3 regions of the Bradyrhizobium sp. BWA-3-5 genome follow, and region 2 is predicted to be linked to each of the others. Evidence: riboswitches for the same ligand, from Rfam matches in the RefSeq annotation. Region 2 holds a riboswitch; each other region holds the start of a gene.
The links. Region 2 has a riboswitch for cobalamin ahead of RX331_RS38535 (DUF1636 domain-containing protein). Riboswitches for the same ligand answer to the same signal wherever they lie in the genome.

Region 1 (6,029 bases), on a different replicon from region 2:
CGGCGGCGATGATCGCGCCAGTGATCGCCGCAATTTCCAGACCGCCGACGGCGCACAGGATCCGGTCGGGAGCAGTACCTGCTATTGTGAGCCCATGACGAGCCAACGCGCCGTCTATCAGGTGCGCCTTACGTGCGCGCTTTGCTGCATCTAGGCCCGTTCCGCTGCCGGCCACCTGCTCGGCGCTCACGCCGAGCAGGGCGGCGGCGATTGCCGCCGAAGTCGTGGTATTGCCGATACCCATGTCGCCAAGGATCAGAAGATCGGGTTCTTTCGTGGCAGCCCGCAGAACCGCGCGCTTGCCGCAGTCAAGGGCTAAGGCCAACTCCGCAGGCTCAAGTGCCGCTTCCTGGCTAAAGTCGCGGCTACTCCGCCGCGGCTTGTCAGTCACGACACCCTCGATCGGAACTTCCGCGAGCGTGCCCGCATCGACGATCTCAAGACTCAAGCCCAGCTCGCGCGCCAGAATCGAAATTGCGGCGCCGCCCGAGGCGAAGTTGGACATCATCGCGATCGTGACTTCCTGCGGATAGGCCGATACGCCTTGGGCGACGATCCCATGATCGCCAGCGAAGACGATGATCGGCGCGCTTTGGGCCCGCGGCTGCTCCGTTTGTTGCAGACCGGCGAGTTCGATCGCGAGATGCTCGAGCCGGCCGAGTGCGCCGTCTGGTTTGGTAAGTTCAGCCTGACGGGCCAGCGCTGCATCGCGATGGATGACTGAAACGTCGGGGCACTCCTGATAGACCCACTCCGGTAGCATGATGTCCTGCCGTTGCATGTTGTCGTTACGAGCGAGCCCGCGCGCGGGGAGCGCTACGATCCGCGCTTGAGAATGTAGCTGTCCATGATCCAGCCCTGCCTTTCGCGCGCTTGCTGTCGAGCGGCGACGATGCTTGGACCCACTTCGGCCAGCGCACCCGACATCGTGATCTCCTCACCCATGCCGAGATAGGCGCCCCACCAGATGTGCAGCCCTGCCGGATCGAGCGACTGAAACGCCGCACCGCCATCGAGCATCACGACCACGGTGTTCGTGCCGTGCGGCCAACCGCCTTCGCGCAGCCGTCGTCCCGTTGTCACCAGGAAAGGCTCGCCTATTTCGTTCAACGGCAGCGAATGTGCCGCGCAAAGCGCCTGGATTGACGTGATACCGGGGACGACCTCGATGGCTGGCAACGGATCAAGCCTTCGCGCGATCCGCAGGCTCGAATCGTATAGCGAAGGATCTCCCCAGATCAGCAGGGCAACGCGCCCCTCACTCCCGAGATGCTGCGCAATTTCGTGCGACCAGGTCGAGGCCAAGGCATCGTGCCATTCATCCACGCCCTTGCGGTAATCCTCTTGGCCGGCGTCACGCACCGGTATGACGAACTCGGCGATCCGCGTCCGGTCGTTGTCAAGCACCTGCGCGCAGATCGTCCGCCGCAATTCGGCGAGATCGGATTTCACGTCCCCCTTGCGCGGGATGAGAACGAGATCGGCGGCGTTGATCGCGCGCACGGCAGCAAGCGTAAGCTGCTCGGGATCGCCGCAACCGATGCCTATCAGGGAGAGCGTCAGCATAGCTTATGCGAAGGGCGGCCGCTGCCTGCGACCGCCCTCACTTAATCTTATGCGGCGTTGTGCAGGCGGTAGGTGACGAGGCCGTTCGCCGTCACGCCACGCATCGATTTCGCCAATGCCAGCACGGCTAGATCAGCTAGCGGCTCGATGACCACGACGATCGCGTAAGAAGCGGCGAAAGACGCAATGGAAGTGAGGTTCTCGGCCGCAAAGCCCGCACCATACAGCGCCCAGAAAGCGACCCACAACACGATGCCGGATTGATAGGCGGTCGAAAGCGCAAGCGCCTGGCGATATTGCAGGTCAACAAAGGCGGTGTTGCGGGGAATGATCCGCCCGGCCAGCACCTGGATCGCAAACAGCGGCACCAGCAGCGTGGTCACGTTCATGCCGTATTGCGGCAGGTCGGCAGGTACGAAGAGCAGCCCCTGAAGCAGAAGACCAAGCGCCAACCCGAACGCGGCTGGCGCTGCGCCGAACAAGAGGAACAGTGTCGAGCCGAGAATGAAATGCACCTCCGAGACGCCGACCCGGAAATGCGGCAGGAGTTCGAAGAACGAGAAGACCAGGACTGTTGTTGCGACGGTGCGCACCGCCAAGGAAACGATTCCCTGCTCGCGCACGGTCTCTGCCGCAAGCTTCAATGCGCAGCCCGCGGCGGCGGCACCTGTCGCGTAACTCAGCACGAGCTTGGCGCCCGTAACGATACCTGGTTCGATATGCATGATCTACGTCCCTTCTGCCGTCCCACCCGACGGCTTTGGTGTTGAAAGCTGCAGGGCCGATCTCCTGGCTCGCGGTCGAAACGGGTCTCCGGCCTTCCCGAGCTGACGGCCCAGCGGCGGATCGGAGCCCCTCACCGCTTACAGTCGCGGGGGCGGCCGGGGCTTCGGGTACCGCAATTGGGTCCGCCCTTCCCCGTTCCCGATTATGCTCCGGCGCTTTGCGCCGCTTCGAGCACCTTGGCTGCACTGTGTGCTCCTTCCGAAGAGGACGCGTCAAGGGGCTCGCGAGATCGGGCGACGGCATCATCACGTAGCCTCGCCCGCCAGCGCGCCGAAACGAATGACCGTCGTTGCGGCGTCGGTTTGCGCGAGCTGGGTCTGCGAGCTTCGCAATCGTCGTACGGACAAGCCGCCTGTTCGGCGCCGCCGATAGACTCGGCAAACAGCGACGACGTATCGGGAGCCATGCCGTGCTCGATCAGTCTTGCCACGAGCGCCGGAAATGTCCGCTTGCCCATATAGACCAAAGTCGTCGATTCCTTATGGGCGAGCGCCGCCCAATTGAGATTTTCGGGCAATTGCCCAGTGATATCAGCGCCGGTCACGAGCTGGAGGCGGCGCGAGGTATGCCGGCGGGTCAGTGGAATGTTGGACCGCGCTGCCGCAACGCAGGCCGAGGTAACGCGCGGAATGATCTCGTAGCTGATGCCCGCCGCGCGCAGCGCTTCGATCTCCTGTTCAAGCCGGCGGAAGATGCCGGCGTCTTCCGATCTCAAGCGAACGACGCCCCCACCTGCGGCGGCGTAGTCGATGAGCAGCCGGTTGACATGCTCCTGTTTGACCGAGGGCCGGCCTGCACGCTTGCCGACCGCCACCAGATTGGCCCCGGGGCGGGCGTGATCGAGGATCGCGCCCGAGGAAAGGTCGTCATAGAGCACGACATAGGCGGCGCGCAGACGCGCGGCCGTCTTGAGCGTCAGGAGCTCAGGATCGCCTGGACCAGCCGAGACAAAGGAAGCAAAGCCGCTCACCGGTCCTCCGCAATGAGGTGGAAGAACGTTCCACTGGCGTATCCGCGCCGCGAGCCGGTCTCCGCAACGACCGCGCCGGTCGCGTCACGCACGATAGCCAGGCGCGTATCGGGCTGAGAGACAATGGTGGAGTAATGGAATTCGTGGCCGCGCAGACGCGCGCCGGCCTTATGCCCGGGCATTGGCACCGCAAGCTCCGCAAGCCGGTAGCCCAGATGCATGCTACGTTGGGCAAAACTCGTTTCCAGGCCGAGCAATCCCGTCATCTCATGATGTACGTCATTGGCGTCGGTCAAGGCGGAGCCCAGCACCATATAGCCGCCGCATTCGCCATGCACCGGCCGTGTCTCCGCAAAGGATGTTAGCGTGCGGCGAAATCGGCGATTTGTCGCGAGTTGGCCAGCGTGCAATTCCGGATAGCCGCCCGGCAGCCAGCAGACGTCGGCACTATCATCAGGGCCTTCATCGGCGAGCGGCGAGAAAGTCACGATCTCGGCTCCGGCTGCGCGCCAAGCCTCCAGCATGTGCGTATAGACGAACGAGAATGCAGCGTCGCGTGCGAGCGCGATGCGTTGTCCGGGTGGCGTGACGCTTAGGCCGTGTGTGTCGCGTGACGCCATCCAGGTGCATGCCGATTGCAGCACCGCATCGAGATCGACGTGCTCGGCGGCGATGCGTGCGGCCTCTGCAATAAGCTCGTTAACCTCAGCCTGCTCCTCGGCTTGCACGAGGCCCAGGTGCCGCTTCGGCATAGTGATCGCGGCGTGGCGGGGCAACGCCCCGAACACCGAAATGCCTGCCCCTGCCAGGGCGCGCCGCACCAGGTCTTCGTGCCGCGCGCTGGCGACGCGGTTGAGAACGACGCCGGCAAGACGCACGCCCGCGCGGAAATCGCGCAGTCCCGCAGCCACCGCCGCGGCAGTTTGCGCCTGTCCGGAAGGATCGATCACGAGCAGGACCGGCCAACCCATCATCTCGGCGATATCGGCGGTCGCGCCGGTCCCCGAAACGCCTGGCGCGGCAACGCCGTCGAACAGGCCCATCGAACCTTCAGCCAGAATGAGGTCCGCATCGCGTCCGTGCGATGCGACCGATTCGATCGCCTCACGACGCATGGCCCAGCTATCAATATTCACCGAAGTGCGTCCCGTGGCGGCCGCATGAAAGGCCGGGTCGATATAATCGGGCCCGCTCTTGAAGCACTGCACCTTCAGCCCGCGATCGCGATAGGCGCGTGCCAATGCCAGCGTCAGCGTCGTCTTGCCGACACCGGATGCAGGCGCCGAGATGACGAGGCTCGCCGCCATCACGAGCCTTCCGGAAAGCGCGGCGTCGGCCCGAGCGGCCGATAGCGGCGGTCATAGTCGGCAGCATACAAGCGGCTTTCTCCGAAATCTTCCGAACCCAGTGTGCGGCCGACCAGAATGACGGCCGTGCGCTCGAGCTCGGTGCTTGCGGCAGAATCCAGCGTACCGAGCGTGGCGCGAATGATGCGCTGATCCGGCCAGCTCGCGCGCCACACGATCGCGACCGGGCAGTCTGCTCCATAGTACGTGGTCAGCTCATCAATCACCTTGGAAAGCAGATGGATCGAGAGATGGATTGCCAGCACCGCACCGGTGGCAGCGAACGCGGCGAGTTTTTCGCCCTCCGGCATCGCGCTCGCCCTGCCCGGCATTCGGGTCAGCACGACGGATTGCGTGCGACCCGGCAGCGTGAGCTCGGCCGCGAGCACTGCCGCGGCGGCGGAAAAGGCCGGCACGCCTGGCGTGATTGAATAGGGAATTTGCAGCGCACTCAGCCGGCGCAATTGCTCGCCCATCGCCGACCAGATCGAGAGATCTCCAGAATGCAGCCGTGCGACGTCCTTTCCCTCACGATGCGCGGTGACGAGCTCCGATATGATGTCGTCGAGCGATAGTGGTGCAGTGTTGACGATGCGCGCGTCCTTTGGGCAATACGCGAGAACTCCCTCGGGCACGAGCGAGCCGGCATAGAGGCAGACTGGACAGGCGGTGATAAGATCGCGTCCCCGCAAGGTGAGCAGATCGGCTGCGCCCGGCCCGGCGCCGATGAAGTGCACGGTCATTCGCCGTCCCCTTCCGCGATCGCTGCGGTCGCCATTCGATCTTGCGAAACGGTCCGCGCCGAAACAAGGCGCGCGCCACGGCCGGCCACGGCCAGCGCCGCAGCTTCGGCGACGGAGCCCGTGCCGAACTTCGCCTTGATGAATTCGGACTGTGTGGACGTGACGATGCCGGCCAAGACATCGGCCGGAACGGACCTAACCGACACATTGAGCTCACACGCAAGCGCTTTGAGCGCAGCGGCTTCGGCCTTGTCGCTAACGGTGGCGACTGCAGCGAGACCGTCAGAACCTCCCGCGGCGTCGAGCGCTTCACGCAGCGAAGCAAGCGTGACGTCCTGCTTGAATCCCAAACCTGCGACCTTCACTTCATCGCACTCCATTGCACGACCGGCCGCCCCGCCTCCCAGGAACGATAACGGCCGAGGTTATCGGCATGCGCGATCTCGACCCGCATCAGCTCGCCGCCGTGGCGTTGATGCAGGCTCGAAAGCAGCGCCTCTGTCTCAAGCGTAACTGCGTGCGCAACCATCCGCGTTCCGGCCTCAATGCGCGACCAGGCGGCATCGAACATCGTGGCGTCGAACCCTCCGCCGATGAAGACCGCTTGCGGGGTCTCAA
Region 2 (6,029 bases):
TGGCCCGATGGACTGTTCGCCCGCGTTGGTCATCCCGTCGCCTGGCTGGGCAGGCTGATCAACATCCTCGATATCAGCTTCAACAGGACGATCGACACGCCTGCAGTCCGGCGGATCGCCGGCGCAGCCGTCGCTGTTTTCGTGATTGGGCTTTCGGCCGGCATTGGATGGGTGGTCCAAGTCGCGCTTGCCTTTGAATGGAGCCGCATCGTGCTCCTGGGAGTTCTCGCATGGCCACTCGTTGCGCTGCGTTCGCTCTATGATCATGTGGCCGCTGTTGCTTACCCGTTGCAATCCGGTGATATCGTAGCCGCACGTGCGGCGGTCGCGCAGATCGTCGGACGCGATCCCGCAACTCTCGATGAAGCCGGCATCGCGCGCGCGGCCATCGAGAGCCTGGCCGAGAACGCTTCCGACGGCATTGTGGCGCCTGTGTTCTGGGGGGCGTTGTTCGGGCTGCCAGGCATCATTGGCTATAAGGCGATCAATACGCTCGATTCAATGATCGGCCATCGCACGATGCGCCATGAAGCTTTCGGTTGGGCCGCCGCGCGCATCGACGATCTCGCAAATTTCGTACCGGCGCGACTCACCGGCTTGTTGTTTATGGTGCTGGCGACGCGGCCCTCGAACTCGTTGTCTTGCATGGCGCGTGATGCCAACCGTCATCGCTCGATCAATGCCGGCTGGCCGGAAGCAGCGATGGCCGGCGGGCTGGGCGTGCGGCTCAGCGGGCCGCGCATCTATCATGGAAGCATCGCCGACGAACCCTGGCTCAACGAGGGCGCACGCGATCCGCGCGCTGCTGACATCCGGCAGGGGTTGACGCTGTACGTCCGCGCTATGGTTCTGTTGGCCGGTGCGCTTGCGATTTTGGCTTTCGCATGACAGAGAGGGCAATGCCCGAGCATGGTGGAAATCTCGATCTTGCCGTGCACCGATTCGGCGGGCGCGCGCAGGACTGGATCGACCTCTCAACCGGGATGAACCGGCAGCCCTATCCGGTGGGTGAGGTCGAGCCCAGGTCCTGGAGTGCACTGCCTTCGCGATCCGATATCGAGTCCCTGCATCGAGCAGCGCGAGAGAACTACGCCACCAAGGCACCAATCGTGGCGCTCGGTGGCGTACAAGCGGCCATCCAGTTGTTGCCGAGTCTTTCATCGCGCGGTCGGGCGCGGATTCTCGCGCCGACCTATAACGAATACGCGGCGGTTTTTTCCGCGGCAGCCTGGGACGTGGCCGAGGTTTTTGATCTCGAAGGGCTGCAGGGAGCGGATATCGCCGTGGTCGTCCATCCCAACAATCCAGACGGCCGATGCTTTGATCCAAGCGAACTGCTGGCGCTTTTGCCGCGCGTCGGTCGACTCGTCGTCGACGAAAGCTTCGCTGATGCCGTTTCGGGCTTGTCGCTGGCACCCGAGGCGGGACGGCCGGGGCTGTTACTCCTGCGATCGTTCGGAAAATTCTACGGGCTTGCGGGACTGCGCCTCGGTTTCGCGCTCGGCAGCGAGGCCGATGTCGCTGCGCTGGCCGCGATGGTCGGCCCGTGGCCGATTTCGGGTGCAGCGATTGTGATCGGACGGCGCGCCTTGCTTGATCGCGATTGGGCAAACGCGACCTCGACGCGTCTGGCACGCGATTGCCTCCGCCTGGATGCTGAAGTGCAATCACAGGGCTGGACATTGGTCGGCGGCACGCCGCTGTTCCGGCTCTATGAAACTGGCGAGGCACGCGCCGCGCAGCAGAAGCTCGCGCGCCACCAGATATGGTCGCGCATATTTGGGAAGCGGCCGGGATGGCTGCGGCTTGGCTTGCCGGGTGACGAGACGGAATGGGCGCGGTTTTCCGCCACAATCTCGCCTTGATCGCCCCTCCTCAGCGGGCAAGCGTAAGCAGGCCTTCGACATCGAGATAGGTATCGATGTAATCGGCAAGCGTATCGAGCGCGCTCTCCACCCTGGCGCGGTATTGCTGGTCCGCGGCCGGAATGTCTAGTTGTGCGAGAAATGTCTTGCGGAAACTGTCGGAAGCGAACAGGCCGTGCAGATAGCTGCCATACACGCGGCCGTCGCTGGATACCGCGCCTTCCGGCGCTCCGCCAAGCAAAGCAAATGGCCGTGCACGATCCGGCCCGTCGGTATGTCCGATGTGAATCTCGTAAGCCTCGATCTGCCGGTTCGTCGCAGCGTGGACCGCCGTGACGCGGCTCAGAGTCTTTTGTGGCGTCATCACCGTCGTTACGTCGATGAGTCCGAGACCGGGAGTTTCGCCCGCCGGTCCCTCAATTCCCTCCGGATCCGCCACACTGCGTCCGAGCATCTGGTAACCGCCGCAGACGCCAAGAACATGACCGCCGCGACGATGATGCGCAAGAAGATCGATGTCCCAACCTTGGGCGCGCAGGAAGGCGAGCTCGCCGCGGGTCGACTTCGAGCCCAGCAGGATCACGAGCTTTGCATCGCCAGGGATTGCTTCTCCAGGCCGGACCATCACAAGGTCGACATCAGGTTCGAGCTTCAGTGGATCGAGGTCGTCAAAATTCGCGATCCGCGACAGCGCGAAAAGACAATCTTGCACTTGCCTGCCTTGCGTGCGCCGGTAAGCCCAAGCGCGTCTTCGGCCGGAAGTTCACGAGCGCAGGCGAAGTAGGGAAGGACCCCAAAGCCCCGCCACGATGTGCGCGCTTCGATCAGCCGGTAGCCGTCATCGAACAGTGATGGATCGCCGCGGAACTTGTTGATGACGAAGCCGCGAATCATGGCCGCATCGTCGGGATCGAGCATGGCCTTGATTCCGACGAGCTGCGCAATGACACCGCCGCGATCAATATCGCCGACCAGCACGACGGGAATGTCGGCCTTGCGGGCAAAGCCCATATTGGCGATATCGGCGCTCCTCAGATTGACCTCGGCGGGGCTGCCGGCGCCCTCGACGAGAACAAGATCGGCGCGATCCTTGATACGGGCGAAACTCTCGAGAACCGGCGCCATCAGCGATGGCTTCATCGCAGCGTATGCACGCGCGCGCGCAGCGTCGCCACGCGGCGTCCGTGCACGATGATCTGGGCGCCGACATCAGTTTCCGGCTTCAGCAAGACCGGATTCATATCGGTATGCGGCTCGACACCTGCGGCCTGCGCCTGCAATGCCTGCGCGCGTCCGATCTCGCCGCCGTCGACCGTCACGGCGGCATTGTTCGACATGTTCTGCGGCTTGAACGGCAGCACCCGATTGCCGCGCCGGGTGGCAGCGCGGGCAAGGCCGGCCACGATGAGCGACTTGCCCACGTCCGAACCCGCTCCCTGGATCATCAATGCGCGCGCCATCGAATCGAATCCCGATTGCTTGGTCAGAACTCAACGCCGGGCTGGGCCTTGATGCCGGATCGGAAGGGATGCTTCACGAGCGTCATCTCCGTGACAAGGTCGGCGGCGTCGATCAATTCCTGCTTGGCATTGCGTCCGGTGAGGACGACATGCATCATTGGCGGCTTTGAATTCTTCAGGAACTCAACGACCTCTCCGATCTCCAGATAGTCGTAGCGAAGCGCAATATTGATCTCGTCGAGAACCATCATGCGCAAGGCTTCATCAGCGATCAGCTGCTTGGCCTTTTCCCATGCGGTGCGGGCAGCGGCGATGTCGCGGACGCGGTCCTGCGTTTCCCAGGTAAAGCCTTCCTCCATCGCATGGAATTGGCACAGTTCGCCAAAATGTCCGGTGAGCAGGCGGCGCTCGCCAGTGTCCCATGCACCCTTGATGAACTGCACGACGGCGCAGGAAAAGCCATGCGCGAGGCACCGCATGATCATGCCGAAGGCCAAGGAAGATTTTCCCTTGCCTGCCCCGGTGTGGACAATGATGAGCCCCCTCTCTCCACTCTTGGTGGACATCATCCGGTCGCGCGCGGCCTTCTTCTTTGCCATTTTCTTTGCCATTTTTGCCGAATGGCGGGCATCCAATGCGAATTCGGAGATCGCGGTTTCTTCCTCAGCAGCATCAGATCCGGAAGTCATCTGCACGTCCCTTTGGCTTGACAAGTTGCACGCTTGGGCAAATGGTGCGGTGGCGTTGGTTCCTGTCCTACGACAGGCGAAGAGGGAATGCGATAGGGCTCTAGCCTCAAAGCTCGAGCCTGAAGCGCAGCCGCCCCCGCGACCGTGACCGGAGAGATCTCCAAGAGCCACTGACCTTTAAGGGTTGGGAAGGTGGAGATCGAGGGAAGAACCTGCTCCGCAAGCCGGGAGACCTGCCAGCGCACCGATTGACCACCGGCGGACGGGGTGTTCCGCGACGGGGAGCGAACCCGTGTGTCATTGGTTCGCGTACCTCATCGCCTCCGCCAAATTTTTGTTGAGAAGGGGCGATGACCGTCACGCTTCACGTCTGCATCACCTGTCGTGCCGACCAGGCAGTAAGGGATGGCGAAACCACACCGGGCGCGCGTCTGCACAGCGCTCTCCTCGAGGCTGGCGTGCCGGAGGGCGTCAGCGTCGTTCCGGTCGAATGCCTGTCGGCCTGCAGCCAAGGCTGCTCGATTGCGCTCTCGGGGCTTGGGCGCTGGTCCTATGTGTACGGTCGCTTGTCCGATGCAAACGCACCGGATGTAGTCGCCGGGGCTGCGGCCTACGCGGCCGCGCCAGATGGCATTGTGCCATGGCGCAGCCGGCCGGCGATCTTCCGCAAGCAGTCGCTTGCCCGTATTCCACCGATCGCCGTCCTGCCAGAGGCCGCAGAATGAATACCCTCACCAAGGTTCCGGTGACCGTCGTCACTGGTTTTCTCGGATCGGGCAAGACGACGCTGATCCAGCACTTGATCACCAATGCGAACGGCAAGAAGCTTGCGGTGCTTGTCAACGAGTTTGGTAGCGAGGGCGTCGACGGCGAGATCCTGAAATCCTGCGCCGACGCCAGCTGTCCTGCCGAGAATATCGTCGAGCTCGCCAATGGCTGCATCTGCTGCACGGTCGCCGATGACTTCATCCCCGCCATGGAGCAACTACTCTCGCGCCCCGTGAGGCCTGATCATATCGTGATCGAGACATCCGGCCTGGCTTTGCCAAAGCCGCTGCTCAAGGCCTTCGACTGGCCAGAGATCCGCTCACGAATCACGGTCGACGGCGTGATTGCGCTTGCGGATGCCGAGGCCGTGGCCGCCGGCCGCTTTGCGCCCGACCCTGCCGCAGTGGAAGCGCAGCGTTCGGCCGATCAGAACCTCGATCACGAGACGCCGCTGTCGGAAGTGTTCGAGGATCAGATCGCGTGCGCGGATATCGTGCTGCTCACCAAGGCGGACCTTGCCGGCGCGGCAGGACTTGAAGCGGCCAAGGCGGCGATCACCGCCGAAATGCCGCGTCGCGTGCCAATGCTGCCTGTCGTCAATGGTGCAGTCGATGCGCGTGTGATCCTTGGTCTCGAAGCGGCTGCTGAAGACGATCTCGCTTCGCGACCTTCTCATCGCGACGGCGAAGAAGAGCACGAACACAACGATTTTGCTTCGATAGTCGTCGAGCTCCCGGAAGTGGCTGACGTGGATGCGCTGGTCGAATCGATCAAGCGGCTTGCGCGTGAGCAGAACGTATTGCGCGCGAAGGGATATATCGCGGTCGCGGGCAAGCCGATGCGATTGCTGCTGCAATCGGTCGGCGAGCGGGTGGGGCATCAGTTCGATAGGCCATGGGGCACGCGGCCAAGGCGCTCGAAGCTGGTGGTGATCGGTGAACACGACGATATCGATGAGGCGGCCATCAGGACTGGACTCGAGATCTGATGCACGTCATCTTTCGCGAGAGCCGCGGTCTTGAGGAGACTGCGATCCCTAAGGATCTCGGTCAAGATCCGGCAGACCTTGTCGTGCTCTCGTTCTCGGACAGCGATCTTGCCGCGTTCGCCTCTGGCTGGCGTCGCGGCCGTGCCGGACTGCCATCGCTGAGGCTCGCGAATCTTGCGGAGCTGCGTCATCCCCTGTCGGTCGACACCTATATCGAGCGGACGCTGTCGCATGCGCGCGGCATTTTGGTGCGCCTGAT
Region 3 (6,029 bases), on a different replicon from region 2:
TAACCGGTTCGATCTGTTGACCCTGCTGTCGCCGGATCATGGAGGCGAGGACCATCGAGCGCTTGCGTGCGAGCGACACCGGGAATTGTCGTTTCATGACATCACGGAGGCCGTGCCGGGCTTCGTCGCGCCGGACAGTGCCACGATGAAGGCGATCCTGGATTTCGGGCGTGAGGCGGGCGACCGCGCCCTGCTGATCCATTGTTGGGCCGGCATCAGCCGCTCAAGCGCTGCGGCCTATGTGATCGCCTGCGACCGCAATCCGGGCTTCGAGCGCGACATCGCGGAGGAATTGCGACGCCGTGCGCCATCGGTGACGCCGAACCGGCTGATGGTGTCGCTGGCCGATGATTTGCTCGGACGAGGCGGCCGGATGGCGGAAGCGATCGATCGGATCGGCCGCGGTGCCGACGCTTTCGAAGGCAAACCATATCAGCTCCCGTTGTCGTGGCCTATCGGATGATGGCGGCGACGCCGAGCAGGAACCCGATCTCGAATACCTGTTCAATGGCGCCGAGAACGTCGCCGGTGTATCCGCCGATCAGCCGTCGCGACCATATCGCGAGGGCAGCGGCCAGCGTGGCGCCGAGCAGCGCTCCGGAAAGCACCGAAAAGGCGGAAATGAACGCCAGCGGCAGCGCGGCAATAACGACGGTGATCAGGGCAAACCGTATTTCCTCAGCACGAACGGGCACCTCGGCATAGTTGACTTTCATTGCCGTGGTATCGCCCGTGTAGCTCATGGCGTTGATGACAAACCCCGGCGTGGCGCGTGCTGCGGCGTGGCTCGCGACCAGTGCGAAGGCGCCGGCCCATAAGGGCAACTGCGTCAGCGCCGCTATGCGCAAGGCGACGCCAAAACCCAGGGCTAGCGCGCCGTAGGTTCCGATTCGGCTGTCCTTCATGATCTCCAGCCGTCGTTCGACGGTCCAGCCGCCGCCGAAGGCATCGATGGTATCGGCGAGGCCGTCCTCGTGCAGCGCGGAGGTGATGACGGCGGCGGCGATGATCGCCAGCATCGCGGCAACAAATGGCCCCCAGATTTGGCCGGCAAGCAGCAGAACGATCGCCGAGCCGGCGCCGATGCCGCTTCCGACCAGCGGAAAATATTTTAGGGATCGGGCCAGCCAGTCCGGCTGGGGCGCGGCTTTTGTCGGCGGCGTGGGCAGGATGGTGAGAAACCGCACCGCATCGAAGAAGCGCTCGGTCTCGTTCATGTCAGATATTCCCGGCCAGAACGTCGCTGAGGTCGGCGACGTCGGTCACGAGCCGCGCGGCCGCGCGCACCAGCGGCACGGCGAGGAGGGCACCTGTGCCTTCACCGAGCCGCAGCCCAAGATCGAGCAGCGGCTTTGCGCCGAACGCGGCGAGCACGATGTCGTGGCCCTTTTCGGCGGAGCGATGCGCGAGCACGCAATAATCGCGCGCAGCGGGACAGAGCCGAATGGCCACCAGCGCGGCCGCACTGGAGATGAAGCCATCGATGACGACCGGCCGCCGCTTTGAGGCCGCGCCCAGCACCGCGCCGGCCATCATCGCAATTTCGAGCCCGCCGAACTCGCTGAGGACGTCCAGTGGAGAGCTGGCATCGCTGCGCGCCGCGGCTTTGGCGATGGCGGCCCGCTTGCGTGCCATGCCCGGATCATCCTGCCCGGCGCCGGTCCCAATACATTCATCAAGCGGCGCCGGTGCCAGGCGATGCACCAGCAGGGCGGAGGAGGCGGTGTTGCCGATGCCCATTTCGCCGAGCGCGATGATATCGGCGCCCGCGGCGATCTCGGCCATCGCGAGCGCGCAGCCCTTGGCCAGCGCATCTTCGGCCTGTCGCATCGTCATTGCCGGTTCGCGTGCGGCGTTGGCGGTACCCATCCGGATCTTGGCGTCGATCAAATTGGGATGCGCGGGCAGTTCGGCGGCCACCCCGGCGTCCACGACGCGAATCCCAACATCGCCCGCGGTGGCAAAGGCATTGGCGCTGGCGCGGCCCGCCAGATAGGTCCTCACCATCGCGACTGTCACCGCCGACGGATATTGCGACACGCCTTCCTCGGTGAGACCGTGGTCGCCGGCGAAGACCAGCAGCACGGCCTTGTCGGCTTTGGGAGCCGCTGGATGCGCGATCATGCCAAGCCGCACAGCGAGGTCCTCGATGCGCCCGAGCGACCCCAAAGGCTTGGCCTTCCCGTCGATTCGCGCGCGCATCGTTGCCTCCAACTCCTGATTGAGCGGGGGAACGAAAGGCGGCTGCCAAAGCGGTCGGGATTCGGTCGTCATGGGGTTCCTTTCCGGGCCTACCTGACCCAACAGCCCATGTCAGGTCAATCCGATCTGACCCAAGGGCCGCACCGGTTGACCCCGGCTACCGCGGCGGCTAGCGTCATCCGCGATGGTCCTCCCGCGAGGGAGGTGAAAAGGGAAGCCGGTGCGAGTTCTCTCAATGCCGGCGCTGCCCCCGCAACTGTAAGCGACGAGCCCCGAGCCGATGCCACTGGGATTCCCGGGAAGGCGGCTGACGGCAACGACCCGCGAGCCAGGAGACCTGCCATCACGAACTGTGCTTTGGAGGCGTCGTCGGGGCGGGGTGCACCGGACGGGAGCGAGCCTGACGGCGATGAGCCGTCGGCGCGACCCAACAAAGCTCGTGGCCCGACGGCCGTGATGTGAGCCTGTGATGGATCGCGAAAAGGCTGAGCAAAATCCCGCTGATTTGGCGTTGGTCGAAGCTGCGCGTGCGAACGCACCGAGCGGCCCTACCTTCGTGAGCGTGTGCATCACCTGCAGGAACGCCGATGGCGGCGCCGTGGTCGGCCCCGATATGTTTGAAGCGGTCAAGGCCGCGATCGGTTCGTCCGATCACGTTCAGGTGCGGCCGGTGCAATGCCTTAGCGTCTGCAAGCGGCCCGCAACCGTCGCGGTGTCAAGTGCTGATGGTTACACGTTCTTGTTCGGCGATCTGCAGACCGAGAGCGGCACTGCGGCCCTCGTATCGTTTGTCGAGTCCTACCGTAACTCCGACTACGGCCTGGTGCCGTGGCGCGAGCGGGCGGAAGTTCTGCGCAAGGGCATGGTGGCGCGCGTGCCGCCGATGCGCTGGTCGCCGGACGACGGCAGCGCACCGAAATGACTGTTCTTGCCACCACGCTGGTGCTGGGCGGCGCGCGCTCTGGCAAATCCGCGTTCGCCGAGCGATTGGTCGCGGACAGCGGACTTGCGCGGATCTACCTCGCCACCGCGACTGCGGGCGACGACGAGATGCGCTCGCGCATCGCCCATCATCGTCAGCGGCGGGGCGACGGTTGGATCACCGTCGAGGAGCCGCTGGCGCTGGTCGATGCGCTGACCCGGGAGGCCATCCATGGCCGTGCCGTGCTGGTGGACTGCCTGACCTTGTGGCTGTCAAACCTGATGCTTGCGGGGCGCGACCCCGAAGTGGAAGCGCGCCGGTTCACGCGATTTCTCGGCGTGGCCCAATATCCCGTCGTCCTGGTGTCAAACGAGGTCGGCCTTGGTCTCGTGCCCGAGACGCCGCTCGGCCGCAGCTTTCGCGATGCCCAGGGCCGCCTCAACCAGATCGTCGCCGCCACCGTCCCCAATGTTGTTTTCATCGCCGCCGGGCTTCCGCTCTGGCTGAAGCGCTCGACTTAAAGGAGAATATTGAAATGTCCCGTGTCCCCGTCACCGTGCTCACCGGATTTCTCGGCGCCGGCAAGACCACGCTGCTGCGTTCGCTGCTGACGCAGGCCGATGGCCGCCGGATCGCCGTGATCGTCAATGAGTTCGGCGATGCCGGATTTGACGGGGGACTGGTCGAGGAGTGCGCCGCAAGGGCCTGCGCGCCCGGCGATATCGTCGAACTCACCAACGGCTGCATCTGTTGCGCGGTCGCCGATGATTTCATTCCGACCATGGACAAACTGCTGACGCGCGACCGGCCGCTGGATGCCATCGTCATCGAGACGTCGGGCCTGGCGTTGCCGCAACCGCTGTTGAAGGCATTCGACTGGCCCGCGGTGCGCACCCGCGCCACGGTCGACGGCGTGGTCACGGTGGTTGATGCATTGGCGCTGTCGGAAGGCCGCGTCACCATCGACGAGGATGCCGTTGCCGCGCAACGGGCCGCCGACGATTCCCTCGATCACGACGATCCGATCGAGGAGGTATTCGAAGATCAGCTTGCCTGCGCCGATCTGGTGGTGCTTTCCAAGAGCGATCTGGTTTCACCGGCGGCGCTGGCTGGGATCGAGGCGCGTCTCAAAGCCGTGCTGCGGCCCGGCGTCAACATGGTGCGTTCCAAGGGCGATATGGCGGCGCCGGTTTTGATCGGCCTGAACGCCGCCGCGGAAGACGACATGGCAGCGCGCGCCGGCCACCACGGCGAGGAGGAGCAGCACGATCACGACGATTTCGACAGCATCGTCGTGATGCCGCCCGCGGCCGCTAGCGTCGATGCCATGCGCGCGCGCGTCACTAGTGCCCTGAATCTCACTGGCGTGTTGCGCGTCAAGGGGCACGCCCGCATCGCCGACAAGTCGGCTCCGATCGTGGTGCAGGGCGTCGGCGGGCGGGTTGACCTCGCATTCGCGCGGCCCGACGCGATGCAGGCACAGCATCTCGTAGTGATCGGCCTGAAGGGTTTTGACGGCGATGCGGTTCGCCGGGCGCTGCAGGGGTAGCAGGGGACCTCCACGCGGATGCACCTGAAGCTCGACAGTAGCGGTAGTATCGATGATGGCGACGTCGCCCGCGATCTCGGGCAGGAGCCCGCCGATATCGTCGTGCTGTCAGCGGCCGATAGCGACCTCGCCGCCTTCGGTGCGGCCCATGCGGCGCTGGACGGCGATTTTCCGAGCCTGCGACTCACCAATCTGCTCGCGCTCGGGCACCCGGCTTCCGTTGACCTATATGTCGAGCGCACGTTGTGCCGGGCCAGGATCGTGGTGCTCCGGATGCTCGGCGGCGAAAGCTATTGGCCGCACGGCGTCGAAAGCCTGCGGGCCGACGCACTGCGCCGTGGGGCGCTGTTTGCGTGCATACCCGGCGAGATGGACTGGAACGCGGCCCTCGCGGCGCGCGGCACGCTCGGAAGCGATGAAACCCACACGCTCTGGCGCTACTGCAGCGAGGGCGGTGTCGAGAATGCCGAGCTCGCGCTGCGTTTCGCCGCGCATCTGATCGGACACGGCGAGGCGCCGCCGCAGGCAAGACCGATGCCGTCGGCCGGCTTCTGGCGCGGCGAACCTGATAACGATGAGCGCCCCAATGCCATCGTCATCTTCTACCGTGCGCTGGTGGCGGGCGGCGATACCGCGGGCATCGATGCGCTGCGGGCAGCGCTTCTGGCGCGCGGTCTCAATGCAGTGTGCCTGTTCGTCACCAGCCTGAAAGATCAACGGTCGGCGGCATTCCTGCGCGCGGCGCTGTCGGCGTATCCGCCCGACATCATCATCAACGCCACCGCGTTTGCCACGGCGACCGCTGACGACGACGCGGGCATCCTTGCGACATCCGACTGCCCGGTTCTGCAGGTGGCGCAGGCCGGCATATCCCGCGCGAATTGGGAAGGCTCCTCGCGCGGATTAAATCCGCGCGATCTCGCCATGCATGTGGTGCTGCCGGAAGTCGATGGCCGCATCTTTGCCAACGTCATCGCCTTCAAGGAGCGCGGCGAGAGCTTGGCCGGTTTCGCGCCGACGACATTCCAGCCGGTGGCCGATCGCGTCGATGCAACGGCTGATCTCGCGCTAGCCTGGGTACGATTGCGCCGCGCCGAGCCGGCTGCGCGCCGCGTCGCCATTGTGCTCGCGAATTATCCCAACCGCGACGGCCGGCTCGCCAACGGCGTCGGCCTCGATACGCCGCAAAGCCTGATCGATATTCTCGCCGCGATGCGCGGCGCAGGCTATCTCATCGGCGAGGCGCCGGATGACGCCGCCGCCATGATGGCGCTGTTGCAGGAAGGACCCACCAACGCCATCAAGGGCCGCGCGTTACGTTCCGGCGGCGTTTCGTGGCCACTCGCGAATTATGCG

Region 1: linked by a shared signal. The riboswitch ahead of RX331_RS26550 (energy-coupling factor ABC transporter permease) and the one ahead of RX331_RS38535 (DUF1636 domain-containing protein) in region 2 are both predicted to bind cobalamin.
Region 3: linked by a shared signal. The riboswitch ahead of RX331_RS30260 (DUF1636 domain-containing protein) and the one ahead of RX331_RS38535 (DUF1636 domain-containing protein) in region 2 are both predicted to bind cobalamin.

Annotation. Positions count from the first base shown of each region.
Region 1 covers NZ_CP136626.1:5,517,093-5,523,121, forward strand. Annotated here, with positions in the region: gene cobT (nicotinate-nucleotide--dimethylbenzimidazole phosphoribosyltransferase) at 1-763, opposite strand, end outside; gene cobF (precorrin-6A synthase (deacetylating)) at 817-1,566, opposite strand; gene RX331_RS26550 (energy-coupling factor ABC transporter permease) at 1,614-2,291, opposite strand; cobalamin riboswitch at 2,328-2,546, opposite strand; partial or broken gene RX331_RS26555 (uroporphyrinogen-III C-methyltransferase) at 2,762-3,322, opposite strand; gene RX331_RS26560 (cobyrinate a,c-diamide synthase) at 3,319-4,629, opposite strand; gene cobM (precorrin-4 C(11)-methyltransferase) at 4,629-5,411, opposite strand; gene RX331_RS26570 (cobalamin biosynthesis protein) at 5,408-5,776, opposite strand; gene cbiE (precorrin-6y C5,15-methyltransferase (decarboxylating) subunit CbiE) at 5,773-6,029, opposite strand, start outside.
Region 2 covers NZ_CP136627.1:122,491-128,519, reverse strand. Annotated here, with positions in the region: gene cbiB (adenosylcobinamide-phosphate synthase CbiB) at 1-888, shown strand, start outside; gene cobD (threonine-phosphate decarboxylase CobD) at 900-1,865, shown strand; partial or broken gene RX331_RS38545 (cobyric acid synthase) at 1,876-3,325, opposite strand; gene cobO (cob(I)yrinic acid a,c-diamide adenosyltransferase) at 3,349-3,936, opposite strand; cobalamin riboswitch at 4,054-4,270, shown strand; gene RX331_RS38535 (DUF1636 domain-containing protein) at 4,365-4,739, shown strand; gene cobW (cobalamin biosynthesis protein CobW) at 4,736-5,770, shown strand; gene cobN (cobaltochelatase subunit CobN) at 5,770-6,029, shown strand, end outside.
Region 3 covers NZ_CP136626.1:6,307,856-6,313,884, reverse strand. Annotated here, with positions in the region: gene RX331_RS30275 (protein tyrosine phosphatase) at 1-463, shown strand, start outside; gene RX331_RS30270 (adenosylcobinamide-GDP ribazoletransferase) at 453-1,217, opposite strand; gene cobT (nicotinate-nucleotide--dimethylbenzimidazole phosphoribosyltransferase) at 1,219-2,274, opposite strand; cobalamin riboswitch at 2,371-2,562, shown strand; gene RX331_RS30260 (DUF1636 domain-containing protein) at 2,672-3,124, shown strand; gene cobU (bifunctional adenosylcobinamide kinase/adenosylcobinamide-phosphate guanylyltransferase) at 3,121-3,645, shown strand; gene cobW (cobalamin biosynthesis protein CobW) at 3,660-4,673, shown strand; gene cobN (cobaltochelatase subunit CobN) at 4,692-6,029, shown strand, end outside.